One region of the Massilia sp. MP_M2 genome, then DNA from elsewhere that is predicted to be linked to it. Evidence: predicted binding sites of a transcription regulator. Region 1 holds the regulator's gene; the other holds the start of a gene.
What was found. The regulator LexA, encoded in region 1, represses DNA repair genes until DNA is damaged. The targets are predictions, from matches to a motif close to ACTGTATNNNNATACAGT.
Positions count from the first base shown of each region.

Region 2: a site for LexA is predicted at 2,177-2,194, ahead of imuA (translesion DNA synthesis-associated protein ImuA). Genes of this name have one in related genera too.

Region 1 is NZ_JBCHJF010000002.1:176,073-179,463, forward strand. Features, by position in the region: gene RCH14_RS05585 (cystathionine gamma-synthase family protein) at 1-346, shown strand, start outside; gene RCH14_RS05590 (sel1 repeat family protein) at 574-1,290, shown strand; gene lexA (transcriptional repressor LexA) at 1,336-1,965, opposite strand; gene rpsF (30S ribosomal protein S6) at 2,259-2,666, shown strand; gene priB (primosomal replication protein N) at 2,704-3,003, shown strand; gene rpsR (30S ribosomal protein S18) at 3,032-3,322, shown strand; gene rplI (50S ribosomal protein L9) at 3,359-3,391, shown strand, end outside.
Region 2 is NZ_JBCHJF010000016.1:7,399-10,789, forward strand. Features, by position in the region: gene RCH14_RS23365 (DUF3363 domain-containing protein) at 1-465, opposite strand, end outside; gene trfA (plasmid replication initiator TrfA) at 560-1,591, shown strand; gene imuA (translesion DNA synthesis-associated protein ImuA) at 2,207-2,929, shown strand; gene RCH14_RS23380 (hypothetical protein) at 3,104-3,391, opposite strand, start outside.

The DNA of each region.
Region 1 (3,391 bases):
GGCTGACGAGCGCGTGGCGAAGGTCCACTATCCGGGCCTGGCCTCGCACCCACAGCATGGTATTGTCACGTCGCTGTTTCGCGCCGGTGGTTCGCTGCTCAGCTTCGAGCTGCACGAGGCCATCGATCCGTTCGATTACCTCAATCGCCTGCAGCTGGCGATTCCGGCGTCGAACCTGGGCGACAACCGTACGCTGGTCATTCCGGTGGCGCACACGATCTTCTTCGAGATGGGCGCCGAGCGCCGCGCCAGCATGGGCATTGCCGAGTCGCTGATCCGTGTGTCGGTGGGCATCGAGGACACCGATGACCTGGTTGAAGACTTCCGCCAGGCGCTGGACGCGTAAGTACGGCGTACCGCCCGGCGTTACCGCGCGGCGTATCGCGCGGCGTTACCGCGCGGCGTTACCGCGTGGCGTTACCGCGTGGCGTTACCGCGTGGCGTTACCGCGTGGCGTAAAGCCATGCAAAGAAGGCCGGCGCGATGCCGGCCTTGTCATTTTTACGGTTGAGTTTGGCTGTAAAAGGGGGCTATGATGCGCCATCGTCAGCTTGTCATTTTCTTCGGATGCCCATGAAACGTTTCCTGCTCTGCCTGTCCCTGTACCTGCCCCTGAGCATCGCCAGCACTGCCTATGCGGGCGAGCTGGAAGACGCCAATGCGCTGTTCGAAAAGAAGGATTACGCGGGCGCGCTCAAGCTCTACACCAAGCTGGCCAATGCCGGCAATCCACAAGCGCAGCAGCAGCTGGGCCAGATGTACTGGTATGGCGAAGCGGGCGCCGTCGACGAGGCGGCGGCCAAGGCATTGTTCGAAAAGTCGGCGGCCAAGGGCAACAAGGTCGCGGCCGAATCGCTGGTCGTGATGGAACAGCGCGTGACCAAGCGCGCCGAGATCGATTACTGGATCAAGGGCTACGATGGCGCCGAGCTGCAGTCGGGCGAATACCGTTGCCCGTCGCCGCGCATTCCAGCCGTGTCGAAAGTCAACGACGAGATCGATCGCGTCAACAAGCTGGTGACGGGCTGGCAGGATTGCTATAACAAGATGGTAACGAACCTGAACGCGCAGTCGCCATTGACCAAGAAGATTCCGGCCGATATCGCCAAGCTGATGAACAAGCAGGAAACAGAGGCATCGGCAGCCTACCTGGAGCAGGTGCGGCAGAATATCGCGGAAGGCGCGAAGGTCAATTCAAAGATGATCCTGGCCGATTTTGCCGCGTGGCGCAGTGCGACCGAGGCCTTTGTCAGCCAGCACAATGCGGTCGTGAAGAAGGCGTCGAAGTAGGCAGGGCAGGACGGGCGCCGGCAGGGAGAGGCCGGCGCCTTTGCATCAGTTCCAGCTACGCATCAGACCAACAGCCAGGCCTTCGAGTGCAAACTCTTCGTCTGGCGAGACGGCAATGATGTTGAAGTCGGGGTTTTCTGGCAGCAGCTCGACCAGATCACCCGTCTTGCGATAGCGCTTGACCGTGACTTCGTCGCCCAGGCGCGCGACGACGATCTGGCCATTCTTGGCGCTGTCGATTTTCTTGACCGCCAAAAAGTCGCCATCCATGATGCCGGCGTCGCGCATCGACCAGCCCTTGACCTTCAGCAGAAAATCGGGCCGCGCTGCGAACATCGCGGCGTCGACGTTGTAAGTGGCTTCGACGTGCTCCTGCGCCAGGATCGGATTGCCCGCCGCGACGCGCCCGACCAGCGGCAGCGACATGAACGACGGTGGCGGCATCGGAATCGCCTCGACGCTCGCGCCGATCAGGCGAATGCCACGCGACGTGCCCGGCGAAATTTCGATGGCGCCCTTGCGCGCCAGCGCTTGCAGATGTTCTTCAGCCGCATTGGCCGAGCGGAAACCAAGTTCGGAAGCGATTTCAGCCCGGGTCGGGGGGAAACCGGTGTTCTCGATCGCTTCCTTGATCAGGTTCAGGATCTGTTCTTGCCGTGCAGTGAGCTTTAGCATAAATGTGTTACAGCAACCGGTTATGTGTGTAACCTGTATTTTTGTACAGTATTCTGCCGCGCGCAAGGGGAAACGCAAAAAATATCGCGAAAATCCCGATTCAGGGTCCAAACATGCGCCAAAACCCCGGAATTGTCGAGTCAGATCTGTCGCAAGACGGGCTGAACGTGCCTGCAATGCGTCATTGGGCTTTCCAAGCCACCGAGATCCGGGTTATAATTGCCGGCTTTCCCTTCCCACACTCGTCTTGACGCCGAGGTGGGCATTTGTTAAACGTCCTCAAGGAGTAATGCATGCGTCATTATGAAATCGTGTTTATCGTCCATCCGGACCAGAGCGAACAAGTCCCGGCGATGATCGAGCGTTACAAGACCACGGTGACCAGCCGCGGCGGTAACATCCATCGCGTTGAAGACTGGGGCCGCCGCCAGATGGCATACCAGATCCAGAAGCTGCCAAAAGCACACTACATCTGCCTGAACATCGAATGCGACAACGAGACCCTGGTCGAGCTGGAAACTGCATTCAAGTTCAATGATGCGGTTCTGCGTCACCTGACCGTCAAGCTGAAAAAAGCTGAAACCGCACCGTCGCCGATGATGAAATCGGTGCAGCGCGAAGACGCAGCCAAGAGCCACCGTGCCGAAGCCGCTGCGCCTGCAGCCGCTCCAGCCGCTGCGCCAGCGCCTGCTGCTGCTTAAGTTTTTCCCAGTTATTCGTAGTAACCAGTAATACCGGGTGCACAGCGCAAACCACCTCCAGCTCATGGCGACCATCGCCGAGCGCGACGTACTGCGTTACACCCCGGCCGGTGTGCCAATCGTTTCAGCCGTCCTGATGCACGAATCGCAGCAGGAAGAGGCCGGAGTCGAAAGGTCGGTCGCGTTCGAAGTCCCCGCGTTCGCCGCGGGCGAGATTTCGGGCAGGTTTGCCAGCGCCGAACTTGGCGCCAGCTACAGGTTCAACGGATTTCTTGCACGGAAAAATCGCAACAGCAAAGCCCTGGTGTTTCACATCATTGATTTCAGTGCCGCTTAACCCGGCAATTTAGATACAGGAGCCTCAAATGGCATTCGGTAAAAAGTTCGACAAAAACAAAGCGAAACTCAAAGAGAAGCGCAAACAGCAAAACCCGCTGTTCAAGCGCAAGAAATTCTGCCGCTTCACCGCCGCTGGCGTTGAGCAGGTGGACTACAAGGACGTCGACACCCTGAAGGACTTCGTCCAGGAAAACGGCAAGATCATGCCAGCACGTCTGACCGGCACCAAGGCGCACTATCAGCGTCAGGTCGACACCGCGATCAAGCGCGCACGCTACCTTGCGCTGCTGCCGTACACCGACCTGCACCACGGTTAATCGTCGGTCACGACAGTCAGACATCTGGAGATCACTATGCAAATCATTCTGTTGGAAAAAGTAGTCAAC
Region 2 (3,391 bases), on a different contig from region 1:
GTATTTGCCGTGCGCCGCCCACTGGCCATTACTCACGGCTTTACCATTGGCGCCCACCTTGCCGCTGCTGGTGTTGGCGGAATAAGTCCAACGCACGGCCACACGCTGCAGAGGCTTCACTGTCGCCGCCTGGCCCGCCTTCGCTTTTCCCATGCCAGCCTTTGCCGCCGCAGATCCTGCAGCTGCACTGCCACGCTGACGACTCGATACGCCAGAACGGCCGCCACCGCCACCCGACGATGAGCGCAGCGCCTGCTTGATCTTGTTGAACGCAGTAGCGATCTGGCGATTCTCCAGACTCCCACGCGCCGGCATTTTAAGAGCTAAACGAATATCGTCCGAATCGCCGTTGCCAGTGTTTTTTTGGGCTTTCGCCATAGGAAGAATTGACTTGTAGGTATAGCATGAATTATACTCCAAAGATTGCCATAAGCCAATAAAATCAATGGCTTTTGCAACATTCAAGCCACATGTGGTACATAGTTGTCTAACTAGAATTCACCGCGACACCAGAGAGATTAGTCACTTTGAGTAATACGGACAAAAGGAGGCTGCAGGCATGATTATTTCGGACAAGAAAAGCAACGAGCTTCAGGAGAAGCTGAAGGCCAGAACGGCAGCGGCCGACATTCGCCGGTACGCGCCTGCGCAAATGGCGTTTTGGCCAGAAGAACGTCGAGCTATTGCGAACGAGCTGGCCAGATCCGCGATTTTTCACTGCGGCAACAACCGCAAGCCCCGCGCCATGTACGACAACGCGGCCCTGTTCATGCTTGGAAGCGGGGCCATGACCTATACCGGCGAGGAATTGCGTGGGAAGGATGAAGATCTGTTTATGACTTTGGCGCACTGCGCACGCGAGCTGCCGTCAGGCGACCTGGTTGTAAAAGTCACCAGTAGCCAGATCTGCAAGCTCAACAAGTGGCAGCAAGACCAGCGTTACTACGACGAGATTTTCCGCTCGATCCAGCGCATGAAGGGCGGCGTCATCACTGTGTTCTCAAAACGGTTAACGAAAGCAATCAAGTGTCAAAAGGCGCTAGAGAAGGGTGCCCCGCCTGAAGAACTCGCTCGCTTATATGACGAACTAGCCGAGTTTGAGAGGCGCGAAGCCCTAGACCTGGGCCTGGCAGACGACGATGACGACATTACCGGCATGATGATTTCACTTATCAGCGGCAACCCGGTCTTTACTGGCGCCAAAGACGTCAAGGACGGCATCCCCAAAGGGAACCTAACCTGGGAGATCCCGATGGACAAGAACATGGTGGCCTTGTTCGCAAAACCATACCTGACACATGTTGACTTTGAAGATCGGTTGAGCTTGTCCGCAACTGGTAAGCGACTGCAAGCATACTTTCTCAGCCACAAGAATCCGCATCCGGTCAAACTCTCAAGTCTGGCAAAGATGCTGAACCTGAACTATGCCGACCCTGCAGCTCTCAAGTACAACCTCAACACAGAATTTGAAAACTTAAAGAAGCTTCGCCTCATCGACTTCAGCTACGAAAAAACCGCCGACAACAAAGAATGGAAGGTTCTTGTGACTAGAAAGTCTAAGAACCCGATAGAACCGGCACCGACGCAGTAAGTTTGCTCAATTCGACTAATCTGATACTCAAATCGACTAATTTCATAGCTAAGATTCACTCAAATCGACTAATGCCGAACTCACAGCAGATGAAGATTAGTCGAATTGAGTAATGGGATTACTCAAATTGACTAATATCGGAAATTGTATTATGCCAATAAAATCAATGACTTAGGAGAGTTATCCACTGATCTTAACTGTTCTTTAACTACTTATAACGGTAAATACATTTTCCAACCCCATGCAAATTCAGTAAATACAGAAAAAAAAAGTAGTTAATGTATTACTTTAAAGTAACTTTTTTGCATTAAATTGCCTTACAGACACTTTTGCTCAACTATGAAGATATTTAAGTCATTGATTTACAAGGTTTATTAGTCGAATTGAGCAAATTACGACAGTTCAGGCTTATATCCGCCAGGTTATACCTTGGACTGCATCAAAGTAATTAGTCGATTTGAGTGCTAGGGAAAGCGCTACGCGCAAAGCGATCACGCCAGGAGAGAAGGGCGCAGCTTCAAGCTCTACCTGGTTAAACGCTTGATCGAATAGTTCTCGGCTTGAGCTAGGCTATAGATCAGCTATACTGTATGGGCATACAGTATAGGTAATTACATGACAAACCTTGCAGATCTGCAAGACCTCTCGGAGCTTCATCCGTCCCTTTGGCGTGCTTCTCAAATCGCACGATCGACAATCCGTTGCTTGGACACTGGCCACGCTGCGTTGAATCACCAACTTTCGGGCGGCGGGTGGCCGACAGGCACTCTCGTTGAGCTGATGGTGCAGAATCCGGGTATTGGCGAATTCCGCTTACTAGCACCCGCGCTCGTCTCGGTTGCTCACCGACAAATTGTCCTGATAGAACCGCCACACCCACCACATACGATTGCTCTGGCCAACTTGGGACTCAAACCGAGTGATGTTCTATGGATCAAAAGCAAAGTCACAAGCGATGCGCTATGGGCTGCAGAGCAGACGTTGCGCAGCGGAAATTTTGGAGCGGTCTTGTTTTGGACCAACCATGTGCGGCCGGAGAGCTTACGGCGCTTAAATTTGGCTGCGCAGGCCGGAGAAGCGCTTTTCGTTATCCTGCGGCCCTTAGCGGCTGCTCAAGATGCATCCCCGGCACCTTTGCGCCTTGGTTTGCGCCCAGCTGCAAACGGTATCGACATTGAGTTTATAAAACGTCGCGGACCATCCAGGGATGAACCCTTATTTTTGCCACTCAGTGTTCCCCATGTGCAGACTAGACCACGCATCTTGCCATTGCGCATTCCAGTGCCGGCGCCTGGCCCGATCCCTGTAGAAGCTCACCACACTGTCATAGTTTCCTAGACGTCCGATCGTCGTCGTACCCGCTGAAACGCATGCTTGCATCAATGTTTTAATCGTCAGCAAGGCCATCAGGCGGCCCGCCACGGCGCGATCGGCGTGGTAGACGTACCTGCTTTCCTCCAGGGCGAAAAAAAACGCCCAAAAGGGCGTTAAAACTGTTCCATCGGTTTTTGGTTAAGAACCGCCGGCTTCTCTGTTTTTTTCGATCATCCGAACGAGCTTGGCCTTTGTTGACTTGTCGAGCTGGGGCAGCAGCTGCAGGAAGTCGCGGCCGGCCTCCATCTGCCTAGTTGTCTGTTCGTCAGCTATAGCTTGACTACTGCGAGAGCCGGCAAACCCGCCTATCAGCATTCCGGCTACAGCAGCCGCGATCGCCACTAGCGCAAGGGTCTTTCGTCTGTCCTTGCCTGGATGCACCTGGCCACCTGTTATCACCGATGATGCACCTTTTCGCATTTCCGC